4 regions of the Brevibacterium spongiae genome follow, and region 1 is predicted to be linked to each of the others. Evidence: riboswitches for the same ligand, from Rfam matches in the RefSeq annotation. Region 1 holds a riboswitch; each other region holds the start of a gene.
What was found. Region 1 has a riboswitch for thiamine pyrophosphate ahead of thiO (glycine oxidase ThiO). Riboswitches for the same ligand answer to the same signal wherever they lie in the genome.

Region 1 (5,451 bases):
CGATGGGTGCCCCGGCGGGCATCACTGCTGCCACGCCGGCGTCTTCGAGTCGCTTCGCCAGAGCGGGGTCGTCGTTCGTGTACGCGAAGACGGTGAACCCGTCGAGGACGAGTTCCTCGGCTGCGGCGAAGAGTTCGATCGGGTCCGGCAGCAAGGTGTCCTCATCGGCGATGACTTCGAGCTTCACCCAGTTCGTCTCGAGCGCCTCCCTGGCCAGCCGTGCAGTGAGCACGGCATCCCGAGCGGTATAGCATCCGGCGGTGTTCGGCAGAATGCGGATGCCCAGACGGTCGAGCAGCATGAACACAGAATCGCGGGACTCGGCATCGAAGCGGCGCATCGCTACGGTCGTCAGCTCCGTGCCCGATGCCTGCAGAGCCGCATCGAGGATGCTCAATGAGCTCGCCCCACCGGTGCCCATCACGAGTCGGGAGGACAGTTCCACATCATCGATCGTCCAGGTCATCTCAGCCTCCCTGCACTGCGGTGACGATGTCGACGGTGTGCCCGTCGGCGAGGGTGAAATCGGACCAGGCGCCGCGGCGGATCACCTCACCGTCGACGGCCAGGGCGACACCCAGCCGCCCTCCGTCGGCCGGGGTTCCGTCCTCACGGAGCTGACGCCCGGTGACCTCGGCGACGAGCTCGAGCGCCGAGGTGGCGGCGGGCAGGGCGCGGGACTCGCCGTTGAGCACGATGGCCGGTGACTGAGCTGGTGCGGATGTTGTGCGAGTCATAACAGGCTCCTCTGGGAGTCGGTGGTGGGCAGCGGATCATCAGCAGGGTCATAGGTGGAGGCAGGCATCGTGGCGTCGGCAGAGAATCGCTGGAGGTCCACGGAGTCGAGGGCACCGTCGGGCAGCCAGTCCGAGCGAAGACCCAACGCGAGCTCGGCGCTGAGGCGTCCCCCGAGAGGGGCGAGAAGAATTCCGTGGCGGAAGTACCCGGTGCTCACGATGCAGCCGTCATCGACTCGGCCGATGAGCGGAAGATCATCGGGGGAGCCGGGGCGGGCGCGAGTGGTGACATCGGTGACCTCACAGTCGAGGACGCCAGGGACCAGCCGCTGACCGTCCTGGAGGAGCCGGTGCATCGCCCCGGCGGAGATGCCGGACCGGCCGTCCTCACGGGAACTGGCCCCGAGTACGATCTCACCGTCGGGACGGGGAACGAGATAGACGGGCCGACCGTTGACCAATCCACGGATGGTCGAGGTGAGGAGGGGGTCCAGTTCCGCCGGGGCACGGAGTCGCAGGACATCACCCCACACGTGCCGCAATGGCAGGACAGGTACGCCGGTGATGCCGTTCGCCTCGGTGCCGGCGGCGATGATGACCTGATCGGCCGACAGATGACTGCCGTCCTCGACCTCGACACCCACAGTGGCACCGCCGTCCCGGACGAGTCCTGTCACCCGTCGTCTCAGCAGACCGGAGGCGAAGGAAGTCAGCAGCGCCGAGGTGATCCGCCGGGGGTCGATGGAATGATCCCCGGGAATGCGGACGGCCCCGGCCACCGACGGTGACAGGGCCGGTTCCAGACTCCTGGCGCGCGAGCCGGTGAGCAGTTCGGTCGTGAAGCCGGCCTCGTCCTGGTTCTCTCGCAGCTCCCGCAGCGCCTGCAGATCGGCACGGTCCCCGGCACAGACGAGTGTGCCTGTGTCGGTGAGGCCGAGATCGGCACCGGTTGCGCTCGCCACCTCTGCAGCGAAATCCGGGTACAGCCGGGCCGAGGTCTGCATCAGCGGGTACAGGGGAGTCTGCCCCCACACCACTTCGGCAGCCGGAGCGATCATCCCTGCCGCAGCGTGGGTCGCCCCCTGGCCCGGGGTGGGATCGATGATGGTGACTTCGGCACTGAGGCGGCGCAGATGCCACGCGGTCGAGAGGCCGATGATTCCGGCCCCGACGACGATGACGTGCATGGATTCTCCCTCCGGCGGCATGATCCGCATCAGGTCTGACGGTCGGCTCCTACGCCCTCTCAGCCTCGTTGTGAGGCTCCCGCGAACTTCCTCTACTCTATGACCATGACCACAGATATGCCACCGCACACCGAGGTGCCCGGCACGCTCCGTGCCCAGCGGCACGACCGATTGGCCGCAGCCGACCTCTACCTGTGCACCGACGCCAGGAGCGCCCAGGGCGATCTTCCCGAGTTCCTCCACGCCGCCTACTCCGGGGGAGTCGACATCATCCAACTGCGCGACAAATCGTTGGAAGCCAGAGCCGAGATCGCCGTCCTCGAAGTGCTTCGCGACGTCGCCGCCGAGCACGGGAAACTGTTCTCCGTCAATGACCGTGCCGATATCGCACTGCTCACCGGCGCCGACGTCTTCCACGTCGGGCAGGGAGATCTCACCAGCGCCCAGGCCAGGGCCGTGCTCGGCCCCGAGGTCATCCTCGGCCGCTCCACCCATTCCCTGGACCAGGCGCTCGCCGCCGAGGCGGACCCGGAGATCGACTATTTCTGCGTCGGTCCCGTGTGGGAGACGCCGACGAAACCCGGCCGTCCCGCCGTGGGCACACAGCTGCTCACCGAGGTGGCCGCCTCGGCGGCGAACAAACCCTGGTTCGCCATCGGTGGGATCGCCGCCGGTGCCAGACTCGATGAGGTCCGAGACGCGGGCGCCTCCCGCGCCGTCGTCGTCCGTGCGATAGCCTCGGCCGAGGATCCCGGCGCAGCCGCACGGGCGTTGAAGGAGGAACTCGGATGACAGAGACCACGCACCCAACAGCTGAGGGAAACGGACTCACGATCCTCATCGCCGGGGCCGGCGCCACCGGCGGAGCCTTCGGCACCTACCTGCTCGAAGCCGGTCGGGACGTCACCTTCTTACTCCGTGAGGCCAAAGCGCAGCGGGTCCGCACCGACGGGCTGCGCTTCGTGTCTCCCGATGCCGACCGGACGAACACCGTCGACGTGATCACCGCGCCCGAACTGGAGGCGAACCCACGCACATTCGACCTCGTCATCGTCGCGGTCAAAGCGAACGGCTTGGATTCGGTGCTCGGCGATATCCGCCCCGCCATCGGACCGAAGACGACGATCATCCCATTCCTCAACGGCATGGCCCAGATCGACCTGCTGCAGGAGAGCTATCCGGGACAGGTGCTCGGCGGATTCGTCAAGATCGTCGGCACCATCAAAGGCGATGCGGTCCATCAGCTCACCGGACTGTCGGTGATGACGATCGGCGACCTCGACGGCCGAGAGGTTCCCGCGCCGATCGCCGCCGCACTCGACGTCCCCGGTTTCGGACTGCAGGTCATCGACGACATCACCGGCGGGCTGTGGGAGAAATGGGCGTTCATCGCCGCCGCCGGGGTCGTCACCTGCCTGTTCCGTGCCCCGGTGGGGGCGATCATGACCGCCGGTGGTCACGATCACGTGCTGCAGATCATCGCCGAAGTCGAAGCCGTGGCGGCAGCGGCAGGCCATCCGGTGTCCGAGAAGTCGCATGCCATGTCGGTGAAGATGCTCACCGAGGACGGTTCGGCGTTCACCTCGTCCCTCTACCGGGATGTCACCGCCGGGCTGCCCAGCGAAGCCGAGCACATCCTCGGCGATCTGTCGACGAAGGCCGCCGGGCTGGGAGTGCAGACTCCGCTGCTCGACCTCACACTCGTGCAGCTGCGTGCAGGAGCTGCCCAGAAGCAGCGCTGACTTCCGCCGCGCCCGTGCGCAGCATCGCCAGATAGGGTGCGCTCGGCTGGGTGTGTTCGATGTCGGCCGAACCGTGCGGGGCGGTGAACGTGACCACCGGAACGCCGTCAGCGACGTCGAGGACGAGAAGCGTTTCGTACCCGCCGGGCCCCACCGAATGCGAGGATCCCGCGGGCAGGTCGAAGACGAGGCGCTCCAGCGGTGAATCGGCGGCCGGCCGCCGATGCATCTCCTGGGCTGCGACATCGGCGAACTGTGCGGCGGTGATGAGGTAGGCCTTGGCCGGAGTGGGGCCGGGAATGTGATGGTCGTAGAACGCCATTCCTCCGCCCCACACCTTCGAGGCTCCGGCGAAGTAGATCGCGCCGGGCAGTTCGATTCCGGCTTCTGCGCGGGGCGGAGTGCCATCCCGCGCTCCCGGATAGGTGACATGCGCGCCGGGCGGTCGACCACCCTGCAGATAGCAGGCGAGCCGGTCGCGAGCCATGTTCGATCCGTAGCTGACATACCATACGTGCGTATTCGACATCGTCTCCATGATGCCACTTCGGCCCCGCGACGTGTCGACGCGGGGCCCGGCGTCGCGGAACTTGTCCGTCGGGAACTTGCCGGTCGGGGCCTTGCCGATTCGCGCCCCGGAGACCCAGGCCGTGCGGCGGAGGCGTCGGACGAATTCGGCCGCCCCGGTGATGAACAGTGCGATGCCGATGCCGACGGCCACTCCGAGCAGCGGCCGGTCGTCGAACACAGCGCCGCCGATCAGCCCGATCCCCGTCGAATAGAGTGCCCAGGCCAGGCTGCCGATCGCGTCCCAGAGAAGGAACCGACGCACGGGAAACCTGAGCATCCCCGAACCGATCGTCGTCAGCGTGCGACCCCCGGGAATGAAGCGACCGGCGACGAGGGCGGACGCGCCTCGCCGAGCGAAGGCGGAACAGGCGGAATCGACGACTCCCGAGGTGCGCTGCCGCAGCCGGCAGGCGACCTGTCGCAGCCACGAGGTTCGCAGTCGCGAAGGGCTGGTCTGTGACCGTCCCAGCCGCGAGGCGCGCTGACGTGACGGCCGTGTCCGTGACCGTCGCGTTCGTGACCGTGCCAGTCGCGACCGGGCGAATCGACCGACCCCGTGAGCGGCCAGATCACCGGCAAGCGCCCCGAGCACGGCCGCGAGCACGAGGCCGGCCGGATGGGGGATCCCGGAAGCGGAGAAGGCGGCGGCGCTGATGAGCAGCGTCTCCGAAGGCACGACGGGCACCAGAGAATCGAGGCTCGCGGCCACGGCGATGAGCAGGTAGACCCACGGGGAGGTGAGTACGGCGGTGAGCAGCTCGAGTGCGAGGTCCATGCTCATCCACGTTAGAGACCCGGTCGAGGTGCGAGAACGCGGTCGAGCGCATGATGTGAGCGGTCGGCCGGCAGGCGTGATGCGGAAAACCGGAACCAGAGACTGCGGGCGAACCCCTGTGGACCGGCGGTGCGCGTTGCTACGATCGATCCATGCCCTGGCCGAGTTCGCTGACCACCCGGATCCCACCCGAGACCCGGATGTTCGCCGCCCGGTGGGGCCGCTCCCTCCTCGCCGTCCTCTGGGGCGGTCTGCTCTTCCTGCCGCTCCTCGTGACATCCGTGCTCTCACCTGCCTCACCGTGGGCCGAGCGGGTGCGGAATTGGGAACTGTCCCGGCACTCCCGCGGCTTCGGCCTCGTCCTCTCGACCCCTCCGCACCAGCGCCGGTTTCTTCTCTGCAGCGGACTCGTCGCCGGGATCGCCATCGCACCGACTCTC
Region 2 (5,451 bases), 1.1 Mb from region 1:
GTGCCGGTGACCGCCTCGTTCATCATCAGCTGGGTCATCGTCGGACCCGCCCTCATCACCCTCGGAGTCCCCGAGGCGGCGGCAGCGATGTTCATCTTCTACTACGCGGTCCTCTCCGAGGTCTCCCCGCCGACAGCGCTGGCAGCTGTCGCCTCCTCGGCCATCACAGGAGGCCGCGTCATCGCGACGATGTGGCAGGCGTGTAAGTATGCGATCCCTGCGTTCCTCGTGCCCTTGGCCTTCACCTTCACCCCCGAGGGGGCTGCCTTGGTGGCGCAGGGAGGATTCGTCGGCGCAGTCTGGACCTTCTTCGTCTCCGCCTTCGCCGTTGCCGCCCTGGCCGCCGGCGCCGGCGGTTGGATCATCCGCCGTGCCGGATGGCCCGAGCGGGTCCTGTGCTTCCTCGCCGCCGGTGCGCTCCTCTACCTCCAACCGCTGTCGATGACGGTCGGCTTCGCGGCCCTCGCCCTCGCCGTCGTCATCCACCTGCTCCTCCGACGAAAGCCGGCGACCGCCTCGGCGAGGGGGACCGAGGACGGAACGGCCGCCTCGGCGAACGGCGGACCAGGAACGAGCGCAACCGGCGCGGCCGGGTCCGGCGACGGACCTTCCACGGAACCACCCTCGACCGGAACACCGGCCGGGACCAACTGAGAAAGGCACGAAGTCCATGAAGCGAACAACGACGTTCACGATCGCTGCGGCGGCCCTGGCCGCGGTGCTGACGATGAGTTCATGTGGTGGCAAACGCGAAGCCGAACCCGCCGCCGAAGGCGGAGACGGCTGCACTGCCGCCTCCGGGCAGATCACCATCGCCACCGGAAACTCGACAGGTGTCTACTACGTGCTCGGCGGCGGTCTGGCGCAGGTGATCTCCGACAATTCCGATCTCAAGGCGACCGCCTCGGAGACCGGCGCCTCCGTGCAGAACCTCCAACAGCTGTCCAGCGGCGACTTCGACATCGCGTTCTCCTTGGCCGATACCGCAGCCGATGCGGTTTCTGGCAACGCTGACTTCAAGGAGGCCGAGGACATCTCGGCGCTCTCACGCATCTACGACAACTACACCCACGTCGTCGTGCGCAAGGACGCGAAGATCGATTCGGTTGAGGACTTCAAGGGCAAGACGATCTCGACCGGGTCGCCGAAGTCCGGCACCGAGGTCATCGCCAACCGCCTCATCGAATCCGCCGGCCTCAAGGACGGCGATGTGACCAAACAGCGCCTCGACCTGTCGAAGACCGTCGACGGGATGAAGGACGGATCCATCGACGGCATGGTGTGGTCCGGCGGTCTGCCCACTGCGGGTGTCACCGACCTGTTCACCTCGAACGGCAAGGACGTCGAGATCCTCGACATCTCCGACCTCGAAGGCAAGATGAAGGAGATCAACCCCGTCTACGAGGTGGCCGAGATTCCCGGCGACACCTACAAAGGCGTCGACGCGATCAAGACGATCGTCACCCCGAACGTGCTCATGGTCCGCAACGACATGGACGAAGGCACTGCCTGCGCTCTGACGAAGCTCGTCTTCGACAAGAAGGACGACCTGGTCAAGGTGCATGCGGCGGCGAAGGAGATCAACCTCGACACCGCCGAACCGCCGAAGCCGATCACACTGCATCCGGGTTCGCAGAAAGCGCTCGACGAACTGAATAAGTAGAACACCCGCGGCGGGCGTCTGAGGCGCTGACGGCATTGGTGCCGGCGCGCTCAGCCGCCCGTTGTCGGGTTGTCGGCTGGCTCAGCCGTCTTGGGGGTCGTGGGGTCAGGCGGCTCAGCCGTCGTGGGGGCCGACAGTTGGCTCGGGGAGGTACACCGTCCCGCCGGAGGCGAGGAACTCGCGGCTCTTCTCCTGCATGCCTGCCAGCGCGGCCTGCGCCTCGGCGCTTCCGTAGGTGTCGCGGATGTCTTGGGAGATGCGCATCGAGCAGAACTTCGGCCCGCACATCGAACAGAAGTGCGCGGTCTTCGCCGGTTCCGCCGGCAGCGTCTCGTCATGGAACGCCTCGGCGGTCTCCGGGTCAAGACCGAGAGCGAACTGGTCCCGCCACCGGAACTCGAACCGTGCCTTCGACAGCGCATCATCGCGGGCCGTCGCCCCGGGGTGGCCCTTCGCGACGTCGGCGGCGTGGGCGGCGATCTTGTACGTGATCACTCCGGTCTTGACGTCGTCGCGGTCGGGCAGACCGAGGTGCTCCTTTGGGGTGACATAGCAGAGCATCGCCGTGCCGTAGCGGGCGATCTCGGTCGCTCCGATCGCCGAGGTGATGTGGTCGTAGCCGGGTGCGATGTCCGTGACCAGCGGACCCAAGGTGTAGAAGGGTGCGCCGTGGCACAGCTCCTGCTGACGTTCGACGTTCTCCCGCACGAGGTGGAGCGGAATGTGCCCGGGCCCTTCGACCATCACCTGGACGTCGTGGGCCCAGGCGCGTTCGGTGAGTTCGGCGAGAGTGTCGAGTTCCGCGAACTGGGCGGCATCGTTGGCATCGGCGATGGAGCCCGGTCGCAGTCCGTCGCCGAGTGAGAACGCGACGTCGTAGCGGGCGAAGATCTCGCAGAGCTCATCGAAGTGGGTGTAGAGGAAGTTCTCCTCGTGATGGGCCAGACACCAGCCGGCCATGATCGACCCGCCGCGGGAGACCATCCCGGTGACCCGGTTGGCGGTGAGGGGGACGTAGCGCAGCAGCACACCGGCGTGGACGGTCATGTAGTCCACACCCTGTTCGCACTGCTCGATGACGGTGTCGCGGTAGATCTCCCAGGTCAGCGCGTTCGCGTCACCGTCGACCTTCTCCAGCGCCTGGTAGATCGGGACGGTGCCGATGGGGATCGGCGAATTGCGGATGATCCACTCCCGGGTGGTGTGGATGTCATTGCCGGTCGACAGGTCCATGAGGGTGTCGGCGCCCCACTTCGCGGCCCATCGCAGCTTGTCGACCTCCTCGGCGATGGAGCTGGTGACCGCGGAATTTCCGATGTTCGCGTTGATCTTCACGAGGAAGGCCTTGCCGATGATCATCGGCTCGGATTCGGGGTGGTTGATGTTGTTCGGGATGATGGCGCGCCCGGCGGCGAGTTCTGCGCGGACGAGTTCGACATCGCACTGTTCGCGCAGGGCGACGAACCGCATCTCGGGGGTGATGATGCCCTGCCGGGCGTAGTGCATCTGGGTCACCGTGCGGCCGGTCTTGGCTCGTCGCGGAACCGGTTTGCGCCCCTTCCACTGCTGCGAGGGCGCACCTCTGCGCACTGCCGCACGTCCGTCGTCGGCGATGCGGTGGCCGCGGGCTGCATACGTTTCGGTGTCGAGGCGGGAGTCGATCCAGGGGAACCGCAGCGCTGGGAGGCCTTCCTCGGGGACGCTGCCGGGGCCGACGGTGCGGTAGACGTGGACGGGGTCGTTCGCTCGGCCGTCGGTGTCGTCGAGTTCGATGCGGGTGACCGGCACGCGGACCTGGTGCTCCGCGTCCTCGACCCAGTCCGGCGAATGCGTCGGGTACTGCTCAAGTGTGAACCAGTCCTCGGGTTTCCGCACCGACTGATCCTCGGATCCCCGCACCGAGGCGGCCGCTTCGTTCGCGTCGGGGGTCGGGCCGAGGTCACGCTCGGTGGGCACAGTCGTGGCAGGGACAGGTGTTTCAGGGGTGAATGCAGTCATCTGCAGTCCTCACTTCCTACGCCGGTATCAACCGGATCAGGTTCTACGGTCTCGGACGATTCAGTCCGATCTCAGCCCTTGAAGAGGGCTCCCGTGGGGTCATGCAATTCGTATCACGAGGTCAGCGCGTGGGACAACCTCGCCGAGGTGGGGCGCGGGTCAGTCGCCCTGGAGGAACGTCTTCGCGACCGCGCCGAGGGCGACGACGTCGGAGATCGCGACCATCTCCCGGGCCGAGTGCATCGAATACAGTGCCGGTCCGACGTCGACGGTGGTCATGCCCAGGCGGGTGGCGGTCAGCGGACCGATCGTCGACCCGCAGGGCATCGCATTGTTCGACACGAAGTCCTGATACTCGACCCCGGCGGCCGCACATGCTCGCGCCCACACTGCTGTGCCCACGGCATCCGTGGCGTAGCGCTGCTGAGCATTGAGTTTGAGCAGCGGACCGCCGCCGAGGTGTGGACGCACATGCGGGTCGTGACGCTCCGGATAGTTCGGGTGCGCGGCGTGCCCGGCATCGGAGGACACGCACACCGAGGCGGCCAAGGAGGCCAGATAGTCGCTGCGCGTCGAGTTCGGCAGCAGGGAGGCGATGATGCGTTCGGTGACATCGGCGAGGAACGGCCCGCACGCTCCGGACCGTGAGTTCGATCCGATCTCCTCATGATCGAAGGCCGCGAACAGCGGGATCCCCTCGAGACCGTCGGCGTCGAGATTCGCCAAGGCGGTGACTCCGGCGTGGACGGACAGGAGGTTGTCCAGCCTCGGCGAGGCGAAGAACTCCTCGGAGGCACCGAACCGTGACGGTGCCTGCGTAGGAACGGTGTAGACGTCGTGGCCGGCCACCTGTTCGGGATCCACCTCGGCGGAGGCGGCGAGCAGTTCGACGATGTCTGCCTCGGCGAGTTCGGCCAGGCCGATGACCGGAGCCGTGTGACGCTGCTTGTCCAAGGTCAGACCCTCATTGACCTGCCGGTCGAGATGAATCGCCAGCTGCGGGATACGGGCGATCGGCCCGGTCTGTGCGAGCACGGTCCGGCCGTCGGCGAGACTGAGCCGACCGGCGAAGGCGAGCTCCCGGTCCAGCCACGAATTCAGCAGCGGACCACCGTAGATCTCCACACCGACCTGACGCGTCCCCTCCGCGGTGTACTCAGGGCCGGGTTTGAGTTTGAAAGCCGGGGAATCGGTGTGGGAACCGAACACGCGGAACCCGGGAGCCGCCTCGGCGGTGGTGGGATTGATCCACGCGATGATCGCACCGTCACGGATGACGAAATTGCCCGTCCCGGGAGTCAGCGCCCACGCGCTCGCCTCATCGAGGCGGGAGAAACCGGCCTTCTCCAGACGCTGGGCGGCGGTGGCCACGGCGTGGTATGAGCTGGGGGAGGCGCTGACGAAGTCGCCGAGGTCGTCCGCGGTCTGCGCGGCAGGAACCGGTCTCGGGAGTGATTCATTCATTTCCCCAGCCTATCCTTTGCGGTAGTTTGGATGACAAGGGAAGAGGTCTCAGACATCGGGTTGCACCGAGCCTGGGGCGACAGCGGCGGCAGGGACCCTGCAACCGCAGCATCGACGGCAAGGAGTGTTCGACGTGAATCAGTTCGTGACGGAGTGGAACACCTGGCGCGATTCACGAAATTCGGCACTGGCGAAACCGTTCGGATGGCTCAGCGTCGTCGGACTCCACTGGCTCGACGTCGAATCCACGTGGTCCGACGCCCCGGGAACCTTCACTGTCGAGGACGGGTGGGTCACCGTCTCCCTCGACTCCGGAATCAACGCAG
Region 3 (5,451 bases), 1.4 Mb from region 1:
AGCCGTCATAGCAATCCAGCGCCGAGGTGAGCCCCACGTGAGTGAAGGTCAGCCGAGTCCCTGCGGTGGTCGGCGCGATGTCGAAGCGCACGGTCGTCCCCGCCCATTCGTCGACTTGGTCGGGAGATGCTCCGAACCGATTGTCGAGGATTCTCCAGACAACGCGTTCCCCGGGGATCAGTTCGATGATCTCGGCGCGGGTGGTGTGGATCTGCGGAACCGTATAGACGAACTCGCCGAGGCGGTCGGTCGCCCCGTCGATGCGCTGAGACCACCATCCGCGCACATTCGTCACCGCGTCGAAGACCTCGTTCGGTGACTGCGGCACCTCGTAGGTGAAGGTGAAATCAGGCTGTTGAGTTGTGTCGGGTCGAGCAGTGGGTTCGGTCGTGGACATGGCGAGGCTCCTTTGCCGTTGTCTGCCATTCTTTCAACTTGCTTCATGCAAGTCGGTGACACGATAGTCTCACGGCCACTTTCATCATGCAAGTAAAAGGGTAGAATCGTTTCCATGCTGGGCAGAACATATGACAACGAAGTGTGCTCCATCGCGCGATCTCTGGAGATCGTCGGCGAGAGATGGAGTCTGCTCATCATCCGCAATGCACTGTTCGCGGGAGTCACGCGGTTCGGAGACTTCCAGAAGCGCCTGGGGGTGGCGACCAATGTGCTGACGACCAGGCTCGAGAGTCTCGTCGCCTCGGGAATCATGACCAGGGAATCGGCCTCCGGGGGAGCCGAATACCACCTCACCGACAAGGGGCGCGACCTGCGTGGAGTGCTCGTCGCCTTCACCGACTGGGGCGATCGGTGGGAGGCGCCGGGTGGTCGTCCGATCATCTACCGCCACGACGACTGCGACGGCGAGGTGCATTCGGGGCTCGAGTGCACCGCCTGTGATCGCGTCCCTGAGGTGGTCACGGCGTCGAAGGGTCCCGGAATGCCGGACGAGAAGTGGGCGCACCGGGCCGACTAGGGGTGGGATGACTATCTTCTCTTCATCGTCGCGTGCTTGATCTTTTCGAGCTTCGCGAGGTCCTCGGGACTCATGCCTCCAGAGCCCGTTTTCTCTTGGACTGGGCGCTCGGACTTAAAGATGTCAAAGTTGTTGAGATCATTGAGCGAGCTCTGCCAAAGGCGAAGCTTGGATTCATAGGTGATGCGATGGTGCATGTGATTGCTCAGGGCTTGAGGTATCCAGCTGTACTTTGACTCGCGTTCGAGTTGGTAGTCGATCGCTCGGCTGACGGCGGCTGCAATCCAATCGGCAAACTGAATATTGGAGCTGAGAGCGCTGTCAATGTGCATGGGCGGCTCAATGGCAGCATTCATTTCCCTAAACTCTTGGGAACGCGAGAATATGTGTGCGTATATCGTCGCTACTCTTGCAGCCCGTTGCTTCTCATTGATCTGGTCCATCAGCATCAGTAGATTTTCGCCGCAATTGTCAGCGTGACGACAGAGACGATTGACCGACTCTCGCATAGCTGAAGCTTCGCGTTGCTCATCGGAGAGCCGCACTTGCTTCCTGGTGCCGACTTCCTTCTGTTCGGCATAGAAGAAGACTCGTCCACTCAGTTCTGCGAGCCTGTTGATCAGCCCGCGAAAGACACGGATCTGCTCACCGTAGCTTCGCCAAGCGTCTGGAGTGAAGATATCTGATCCCTTGCGCTCCCAGCGGCCCGGGTTGTCTATGCCCCGCAGTTCGCTGGCAAAGACACGTCGCTTCTCTGCAGTGAAGATCTGCCCGAATCTTCGAGCCGAGTTTTCGGGGATGACGAAGCCTGCGTAGCCGAAGACCGGGTTTGTGTTGAACTTTGGGTGGTCTTTTGCAACGTAAGGGCCAGGTTCACCGATCTCATCGATATAGGCGAGCAACATGGTCGAACTCTACCCAGCGTCTCTGACACGAGGCCCAACGCAAAAACCCACGTCTGAGACGTGGGCTTGCGACTTGGCGCTCTAGGAGGTGACCTCCTCGCTACCACCTCAATATTCTCACAGCACAGATTTCCCCGCAATAGTTCTGGTATGGGGGACCAACGGCAACCATGGTGAGTGAGTATCTTTGGTGCCCCTCATCCGTCATTGTTCTTTCGACATCGAAGAAGTCGCTCGTGTCCGGTGGTGCTGATACAGTCGGAGCCATTGACATGGGGTGCCTCATGAGGATCCGTTCGCACCGAGACGCTGCGCGCGGAGGACACCGAGGCTGAGAGAACACCCATCGAACCTGATCTGGGCCATACTAGCGAAGGGATCGTCATGGTTGACTTCGACCTGCGTTCTGCCAACGCACGACTGCGTGCGTCCAACCCGCTCATCCAATGCATCACGAACACCGTCGTGCAGCAATTCAGCGCGAACGTGCTCCTGGCCGTCGGCGCGTCCCCGGCGATGCTCGACCATGAAGCCGATGCAGGACAGTTCGCCGGCATCGCCAGCGGGATCCTCATCAACTTCGGCACCGCCTCGAACCATCAGCTGCTTGCTGCCGACGCCGCCATCGACGTTGCGAATGCCGCCGGCAAGCCCTGGGTCCTCGACCCAGTGAGCGTCGGAGCCGTCGACTTCCGCACCTCCCGCATCCGCCGCGCCGCCGCCGATCACCCGACCGCCATCCGCGGCAACGCCTCCGAGATCGCCGCACTCGCCGGAGTCGGCCTCGGCGGTCGCGGAGTCGACTCCACCGACGAAGTCGACGCCGTCCTGCCGGCCGCAGCGAAACTGGCCCGGGAAACCGGCGCGATCGTTGCCGTTTCCGGTCCCACCGACGCCGTCGTCGCCCATATCGATGGCACCGACCACGTCGCCCGCGTCTCCGGCGGATACGAACTCATGCCGCTGGTCATCGGCACCGGTTGCTCCCTCGGTGCCGTCACCAGCGCCTACCTCGCCGCGGCCCGCACCGGACTCGCCGATCCCGACGCTGATGCCTCAGCCGTGCACGCACCGGAACAGGCCGCGGACAGTCAAGCCGCCTCGGCGAGGTTCGAAGCCGTCGTCGCCGCCCACGCGCACTTCGCGGTCGCCGGGGAACTCGCCGCCGACGGGGCGAAGGGACCGGGCAGCTACTCCGTGAACTTCCTCGACGCGCTCTACGCCGTCGACGGCGACCGTCTGGCCGGAGCGCGGGTCAGCATCGATGCACTCGACGCGAGCGAAGGCGTGCAGGCATGACCGCGGGGTCCGCGCACACTGCCGAAAGCCCGTACGCGACCGACCGCGTCGCAGGCGCAAACAGTCGCTTCGCAGGCATCGATACCCGCCTCTACCTCGTCACCGACTCCGCCCAATGCGCGGCCGCCGGGCGCACCGTCGCCGAGACCGTGCAGGCCGCCGTCGCAGGGGGAGTGGGCATCGTCCAGGTTCGCGACAAGGACATCGACGACGGCGAATTCTACTCACTCACACGTCAGGTCATCGCCGCCGTCGACGCCGCCACCCGCGGCACCGACCGCACCGTGCCCGTCGTCCTCAATGATCGCGTCGAGGTGGCCCGTCGCCTCATCGACGAAGGCGAGGACATCCACATCCACGTCGGCCAGACCGACACCACCGTCGCCGAGGTGCGCGCCGCCCTGGGCGAAGCACCGCTCATCGGTCTCTCGGCCGCCAGCAGCGACGAATTCGACGCCGCCCGCGACTCGGGAGTCGTCGATCTCGTCGGCATCGGGCCGGTCTATGACACCACGACGAAGGCCGACGCCCCGGACGGAATCGGACCGGACCGCCTCGGCGAACTGGTCACGAAAGCCGGCATCCCCGCCGTCGCGATCGGCGGCATCAGCATCGATCGGGCCCCTGACCTGCGTGGGCGCGGACTGCTCGGGATCTGTGTGGTCTCGGCGATCTGCATGGCCGGCGACCCGCAGGCCGCAGCCGCTGAACTGCTCGCAGCGTTTGCCGGCGGTCAGTCATGACCACTCGCCCGCCGATCGCTCTGACCATCGCCGGCACCGACCCGTCCGGGGGCGCCGGAATCCACGCCGACCTCAAGACCTTCACCGCACGGAAGACCCTGGGCACGAGTGTCATCACCGCCCTCGTTGCGCAGAACACGCACGGCGTCTCCCGGGTCTACCCGATCGACGATGATTTCGTCGCCGACCAGTTCGACTCCGTGCTGAACGATATGCCCGTCGATGCCACGAAGTCCGGGATGCTCGGCAGCCGGTCACTCGTCGAGCTCGTCGTTTCCCGCGCCGCCGCGGGTTCGCTCGGCTTCTTCACCGTCGACCCGGTGATGATCGCGACCTCCGGTCACCGCCTGCTCGCCGCCGACGCCGTCGACGCGGTTCGCACCCACCTGTTGCCCGTCGCCGACCTCATCACCCCCAACCTCCCCGAGGCGGCTCTGCTCCTGTCCGACGACGAGCCCGAAGCGCAGGCGCCGGACCAGATGCGTGACCAGGCACTTCGACTGCTCGAGCGTGGCCCCGGCGCCGTCCTCCTCAAGGGCGGGCACGGCACCGACGGGGACGTCACCGACATCCTCGCCACCCGTGACGGGCAGATCCGCGAGTTCACCCACCCCCGCGTGGCGACTGCGAACACCCACGGAACCGGGTGCACCCTCTCGGCGGCCATCACCGCCGAAGCGGCCGTCCTCGGACACGGAAGTGGACGTGCCGGGATCGGGTTCGACCTCCTCGGCGAGGCCGTCGGCAATGCCCTGGAATACCTGGCCAGAGCCCTGAGATCGGCCGCGGACTGGCAGGTCAGCATCGACCCGGAAGGGGCGCACGGTCCCGTCGACCATCAGGTCGACATCGTTCGCGGGTCGCCCGCCTGACGACGCATTCCCACTTGACGACGCATTCCCGCCTGAGCACACGACCGCTAGAGCACAGACCGAATGAGTACAAAGGAGTTCCTATGACCGTCAACTTCGCCGCCGGACCGCAGACCACTCAGCTCTGGGACCGCGTCCGCCCGATCGTCACACAGATCGAAGCGCTGCCGTTCCTCGCCCAACTCGCCGACGGCACCCTGGACACGAGGGCCTTCGTCAACTACATCTCCCAGGACAGCATCTATCTCAGCGGCTATGCCAAGGCCATGTCGTTCCTGGCTGCGAAGACCGTCGACCGCGACGAATCCCGTTTCTGGGCCGGATCCGCCGCCGAGGCGATCACGGTCGAAGAGGGAATGCACGAGGAGCTGCTCGCCGACCCGAGGCTCGCAGCAGACCTGAACGAACTCACCACCTCAGGCTCCCGGTTCAAGGCCTCGCCGACGACGCTCGGCTACGTGTCATTCCTCGTCGCCACGGCCGCCAGCCGCTCATACGGGGAAGGCGTGGCCGCAGTCCTGCCGTGCTTCTGGGTATACGCCCACATGGGCAAGGTGCTCGTCGAAGAAGCCGGACAGATGTCCGAGGACCACCCGTACCGGACATGGGTGCAGACCTACGACTCACCGGAATTCGACGATTCGACCCGCCACGCC
Region 4 (5,451 bases), 470 kb from region 1:
TGACGCGGTTGATGACCATCTCGGTGACGTCTGCGTCGACCGGCGTGGGGTCGGATGCGACCTCGGCGATCTTCCAGGCGAGCTGATCTTCGCGAGCCAGGTTCTCTGAGCTCTTATGAGTGCGGACTTCATGATTGATCATGGATACCCCTTCATAGTCCTCGACCGGATCGGTCAGCGAGTGCTGACACAACTGTAGGTCACGTCACCTCAGCGCGTCGCGACCGGTCGAAAATTTATCTCGATATCAAGATACTTTACCCGATGTGTGTGCTGGTTCACCACACGGCATGTGCGGGTTACTCACACGGGAGGTGAGCCTCTTCTGCCGATGCTCGCGATATGGGACGATTGCTCCATGACTCGCACCGCCCTGGATTATGACGAGAACTGGTTCGACGACGACGAGTTCGCCCGTCTGCGCAGACGCATGCCGATCCCCTATGTCAATGCGATTCCCGTGCGGGTCGGCGAATCGGGCAACGTCGAGCGCATCGGACTGCTGCTGCGCAGCCTCGAGGACGGCACCCTGGGTCGTGAGGTCGTGGGCGGGCGCATCCGCTTCCACGAATCGATCCGCTCAGCACTCATGCGTCACGCCGAGAACGATCTCGGACCGATGGCGCTGCCGGTCATCCCACCGGCGATCTCCCCGTTCCACATCGCCGAGTACTTCCCCACCGAAGGCTCCGCCCTGCTGCACGATCCCCGGCAGCACGCGATCTCGATGTGCTTCATCCTCGAGGTCCGCGGCGAATGCACCCCGCGCGCCGATGCCCTCAGCCTCGACTGGCTGACCCCGGAGGAGACCCTGCGCCCCGATATCACCAGCGAGCTCTGCCATGGTCAGGACTTCATCCTCAAGGCCGCACTCACGCACCTGGGCTTCCCGATCTGAGACCGCAGCTCTCACCGACGCACTTTTTCTACACTCCGTAGAATTGCCTTGGTAGACTGGTGGTGACGCGGACGATACCGCTGGTCGGGGCCGTCGTCAGCGTCTGGGTTGGCCAGGCCCCGAGGGAGAGGTTTGAGATGTCTGCCCAGTCCCCTATGCCCGAGTCCGATACCCCCGAATCACGTGCGGCCGGTGCGCAGCCGTCCGAGTCCGGCCTCAACCGGGAACTCGGCGTGCTCGTCGGCTTCGACGGTTCCGAACTCGCAGCTCTCGCCGTGCGCTTCGGCGCGCTGGAAGCAGCGCGGCGGAAGACCACGCTGACCGTCGTGACCGCGTATCCGCTGCCGACGATGATCTATCCGAATATGGCCTCGATTCCCAATGAGCCCGAGGACACGAAAGCGGAGAAGGAAGCGGAGAAGACCCTCGCCGAGGCGGTCGAACTCCTCCGCGATCACCCCGGTGAGAAGAGCTTCCGCACAGCGCCGGGCGATGCCGCGGGCTCGCTCATCACGCTGAGTGCCGACGCCGAGGTGATCGTCCTCGGTGCGCGCGGGCGCGGCGGCTTCATGGGCCGCGTCCTCGGTTCGGTGTCCACCGCCGTGCCGGCCCACGCCCACTGTCCGACCATCGTCGTCCCGCATCATGCGACGAAGGCCGACGCCGACGGACCGGTCGTCGTGGCCGTCGACGGTTCGGATACCGGTCGGGTCGCCATGGTCACGGCGGCTGCCGAGGCCGCCGTGCGTGAGGCCCCTCTCGAAGTCGTGGCGGTGCTGCCGGCGGGGGAGGAATGGCTCTACTGGTATCCCGAGCTCGAACTGAGCTCCGAGGTCACAGGGCGGCGGCAGAAGCAGATCGCCACCGGTCTGGAGGGTGAGGTCGCGCAGCTGTCGGCGCAGTTCCCGGACCTCGAGGTCTCATCCTCGGTGCCGGTCGGCGAACCCACACATACGCTGGTCGAGATCAGCGCCCGGGCACAGCTGACGGTGATGGGCACGCGCGGGCGCGGGCGCATCAGGAGCGCACTGCTCGGCTCCGTCTCACGCGGCGTACTCAACCATGCCGAAGGCCCGGTGATGATCGTCCCGAGCTGACGGAATTCGCCCGATTCGGGACGGTCAGGCTCGTCCCGCACCTCGGCGTCGTCGTGCCGCTGCGACCAACACGGCGCCGAGGATGACCGCCACCGCACCGACGGCCACAGGCAGACCGAGGTCGCCGCCGGTGCGGGGCAGGTCGCCTCCCGCCTCGGCTCCGGCGTCGGCTTGAGCTCCGGTGCCCGCATCGGCCGAGGCGGAGTCTCCTTCGGCTCCGGCGTCGGCCTGACTCCCGGTTCCTTGTGCTCCGCTGGCATCTGCGCCATCGGCACCTGTGCCTGCGTCTGCGCCGTCCGCGCCGCCGGCATCTGCGCCTGCCCCGTCAGCGTCACCACCTGCCCCAGCGTCAGCATCCGTACCGTCGGCCTCGGCATCCGAGCCGCCAACTCCGCCGTCCGACCCGTCCGCGCTGGTATCGGCTTCCGCGTCCTCACCGGGCCCCGGTTCGCCTGATCCTGCGCGGGTGAGTTCCACATCGTCGACCTGTTCCGAGGCAGCCTGGCTCTCCGCTTGGCCCTCCGACTGTCCCCCGCCGCCTGCCGGCACTTCGTAGGTCGTGGCCTGCAGCGCGTCGTCACTGACTCGGACGCGGGTGAAGGCGGGAACGTCGTTGTAGACGCTCTTGCCTTCCCACTCGAGCCCGGGGACGTGGCTGTAGAACTTCGATCCCGTCGACGAGGTGAGAGTGAGATAGAGCGTCTGCCCCTCCGCCTTCTCCTGTTCACGTCCCGCATCTGCTCCGGGAATCGGCTTGCCTTCACCGTCCATGAGGAACGTGCGGTTGTAGATGTGGTCGTGCCCGGAGACCACGAGATCGATGTCGTTGCGGGCCGCGACCGGCGGAATCGCCTTCCGCAGCCGTTTCACATCGGCGTCGTCCCAGTGGGTGGCCGTCGAGTAGATCGAGTGGTGGAAGCCCAGCACCGTCCAGCGCGCCTGGTCACCGTGTTCGGCGACGACGTCGTCGATGAACTCTGCGTGGGCGTCCATATCCGAGCTGTTCGAGTTGATGTTGATGAACAGAACGTCGGATTCGGTGAACCAATAGTCCCCACCCGAAGTGAGGGGCCCACCGCCGCCATGGTCGGCGCTGACATTGGGCCGGTTGAAGTGCTGTTCGTATGCCTTGGACGATACGTCGTGATTGCCGATCGTCGTCGCCTGCGGCAGTGTGCGGGTCGGGTCCGGGGCCAGGTACTGCCCGTACTCGTCCTGACTGATGGCACTGTTGACCTGATCTCCGAGCGAGTAGAAGAAGTCCGGATTCTTCGCTGTGGCCACCGCCGAGGTGAGCGTGCGGTCCCACGCCGATGCGTCGTCGGGGGTTCCACCTCCCGCACCGATCTGCGGGTCACCGAAGACGAGGAATTCGTCGTCACCGCCGTCGTCTCCCGTCGTGAACCGTGCCACCTCGGTGAAGCCGTCCTCCTCGCTGCCGACTTGATAGGCGTATTCGGTGCCGGGTTCCAGGTCGGTCATCGTCGCATGGTTGAAGTGGCGGGAGAGATCGGCTCCGATCCCGGAATCTGTGGTCTCGGCTGTCTGCGCATCGTCGGGCAGCTCGTTGCCTGCGAGTTCGCTCGCCGGCGCCCACCGGACCTCTCCCCCGCCCGAACTCTCACTCATCCAGGAGACATTGCGTGCGGTCGAATCGGCTCCGACCTGCAGCACGGCATCGGTGATCGCCTCAGTACCGGTCTCCGTCCGCTGCTGCGGACCCGTCTCATCGCTGGTGCGCGGCTGCGACTCCGTCGGTCCGGGACTCGGCGTACCGGAGCCCAGGCCTTGAGCATCGGCGGGAAGCGGAGCGGCCACCAGCCCGGTGAGCAGAACACCGGCGGACAGGGCGGAGAACCGGCGTCGGAGGCGATGAGTCGTCATTCGCCCATTTCTACTCACCAGTAGTGAAGTAGTGTTCGAAGGCTGTCGACGTCCAGCGGAACGGGAAGTGAACCCTCGATGACCGAGGCGGAGCGGTCGCGGGTCTCCCCTGTTGTACAGTGGTGGCTACGACAGGGGAGCGCCGTCAGGGGCGCTGAGAGTGCAGACGAGCTGCAGACCCTCGAACCTGATGCGGTTAGCACCGCCGAAGGAAGTCGAGACTCTTCACCCCTCCTTGTGACTGAGGAGGCATCATGCCGAAAACCACCACGCCCGATTCCACGACGCCTGCCAAGCCGGTCCACACGCTGGCGCCCAAGACGAAATCGTGGCGGGTCGTCGACTATGTCACCACCGCAGTGCTCGGCATCGCCGTCGGGCTCGTCTTCTGGGTGCTGGCGCTGAGTTGGAAGGTCCTCGAGCTCGCGTTCCAGGCCTTCCCACCCTCGATCGGCCTCATCGCCGGGCTGTGGGTGCTGGCCGGGCCTCTGGCCGGTGCGATCATCCGCAAGCCCGGCGCCGCACTGCTGTGCGAGCTCATCGCCGCCATCGTCGAAGCGGTCCTCGGGTCTCATTTCGGGGCGACGGTGCTGCTGTCCGGATTCCTGCAGGGCCTCGGCGCCGAACTCGTCTTCGCGGCCTTCGGGTACAGGCGATTCACGCTGTGGGTCACGGCTCTGTCCGGGGTGCTGGCGGCGGCGTTCATGGCCGTGAGCGAGAACATCATGTACAACGCCGAATGGCAGTTCTCCTTCCAGGCCGCCTACGCGGTGTGCGCGATCATCTCCGGTCTCGTCATCTCCGGCATCGGCGCCTGGTTCGCCTACCGGGCGATCGCGAAGACCGGGGCGCTGAGTTCGTTCGCCTCCGGCCGTCTGCGCTGATGGCGCTGCCGATCACGGCGCGCGGGTATTCGTGGACGCATGCCGACCGTGACGCTCCGGCCGTCGGCCCCCTCGACCTCGACATCGCCGCCGGTGAGAAGGTGCTCGTCCTCGGGTCCTCCGGGGTGGGCAAGTCGACGCTGCTTCACGCGATCGCTGGCGTCCTCTCCGACGAATCCGGTGAGGCGACCGGTGAGCTCCTCATCGGCGGAGACGCCCCGGACCCTCGCCGAGGCGGCACCGGGCTGGTCCTCCAAGATCCCGATTCGCAGGTGATCTTCTCCCGCATCGGCGACGATGTCGCCTTCGGAATGGAGAACCTCGGCCTGCCTGCCGAGGTCATCGCGGCCCGGATTCCCGCCTCGCTGCGTGCGTTGGGACTCAACCTGCCGCAGGATCATCCGAGTGCCGCCCTGTCCGGTGGGCAGAAGCAGCGGTTGGCGCTGGCGGGCATCCATGCGATGGCACCGGAGGTCATCGTCCTCGACGAGCCGACGGCCAATATCGATCCTGGTTCTGCCGAGGATGTCCGTGATGCCGTGCTTGCTGTGCAGGCCGAGACCGCGGCGACGATGATCGTCGTCGAACACCGGGTCGGCCTGTGGCTCGACCACGTCGACCGAGTCATCGTGCTCGGTCGGGCGGGGATCGTCGCCCAAGGTTCACCGACGCAGGTCTTCCGTGACCC

Region 2: another riboswitch for thiamine pyrophosphate. It lies ahead of thiC (phosphomethylpyrimidine synthase ThiC); the one in region 1 lies ahead of thiO (glycine oxidase ThiO).
Region 3: another riboswitch for thiamine pyrophosphate. It lies ahead of thiM (hydroxyethylthiazole kinase); the one in region 1 lies ahead of thiO (glycine oxidase ThiO).
Region 4: another riboswitch for thiamine pyrophosphate. It lies ahead of L1F31_RS05440 (ECF transporter S component); the one in region 1 lies ahead of thiO (glycine oxidase ThiO).

The regions. Positions count from the first base shown of each region.
Region 1 is NZ_CP093443.1:1,703,493-1,708,943, forward strand. Features, by position in the region: gene L1F31_RS07665 (thiazole synthase) at 1-466, opposite strand, end outside; gene thiS (sulfur carrier protein ThiS) at 468-737, opposite strand; gene thiO (glycine oxidase ThiO) at 734-1,924, opposite strand; TPP riboswitch at 1,914-2,017, opposite strand; gene thiE (thiamine phosphate synthase) at 2,030-2,716, shown strand; gene L1F31_RS07685 (ketopantoate reductase family protein) at 2,713-3,666, shown strand; gene L1F31_RS07690 (DedA family protein) at 3,620-5,011, opposite strand; gene L1F31_RS07695 (sensor histidine kinase) at 5,164-5,451, shown strand, end outside.
Region 2 is NZ_CP093443.1:579,886-585,336, forward strand. Features, by position in the region: gene L1F31_RS02615 (TRAP transporter permease) at 1-654, shown strand, start outside; gene L1F31_RS02620 (TAXI family TRAP transporter solute-binding subunit) at 671-1,663, shown strand; gene thiC (phosphomethylpyrimidine synthase ThiC) at 1,778-3,661, opposite strand; TPP riboswitch at 3,657-3,765, opposite strand; gene L1F31_RS02630 (M18 family aminopeptidase) at 3,821-5,125, opposite strand; gene L1F31_RS02635 (DUF1684 domain-containing protein) at 5,259-5,451, shown strand, end outside.
Region 3 is NZ_CP093443.1:3,066,121-3,071,571, reverse strand. Features, by position in the region: gene L1F31_RS13840 (SRPBCC family protein) at 1-397, opposite strand, end outside; gene L1F31_RS13835 (winged helix-turn-helix transcriptional regulator) at 512-976, shown strand; gene L1F31_RS13830 (DUF3800 domain-containing protein) at 988-1,881, opposite strand; TPP riboswitch at 2,145-2,278, shown strand; gene thiM (hydroxyethylthiazole kinase) at 2,266-3,180, shown strand; gene thiE (thiamine phosphate synthase) at 3,177-3,923, shown strand; gene thiD (bifunctional hydroxymethylpyrimidine kinase/phosphomethylpyrimidine kinase) at 3,920-4,795, shown strand; gene L1F31_RS13810 (TenA family protein) at 4,879-5,451, shown strand, end outside.
Region 4 is NZ_CP093443.1:1,230,716-1,236,166, reverse strand. Features, by position in the region: gene L1F31_RS05460 (MmgE/PrpD family protein) at 1-142, opposite strand, end outside; gene L1F31_RS05455 (DUF4916 domain-containing protein) at 359-898, shown strand; gene L1F31_RS05450 (universal stress protein) at 1,036-1,995, shown strand; gene L1F31_RS05445 (purple acid phosphatase family protein) at 2,020-3,879, opposite strand; TPP riboswitch at 4,003-4,110, shown strand; gene L1F31_RS05440 (ECF transporter S component) at 4,134-4,763, shown strand; gene L1F31_RS05435 (ABC transporter ATP-binding protein) at 4,763-5,451, shown strand, end outside.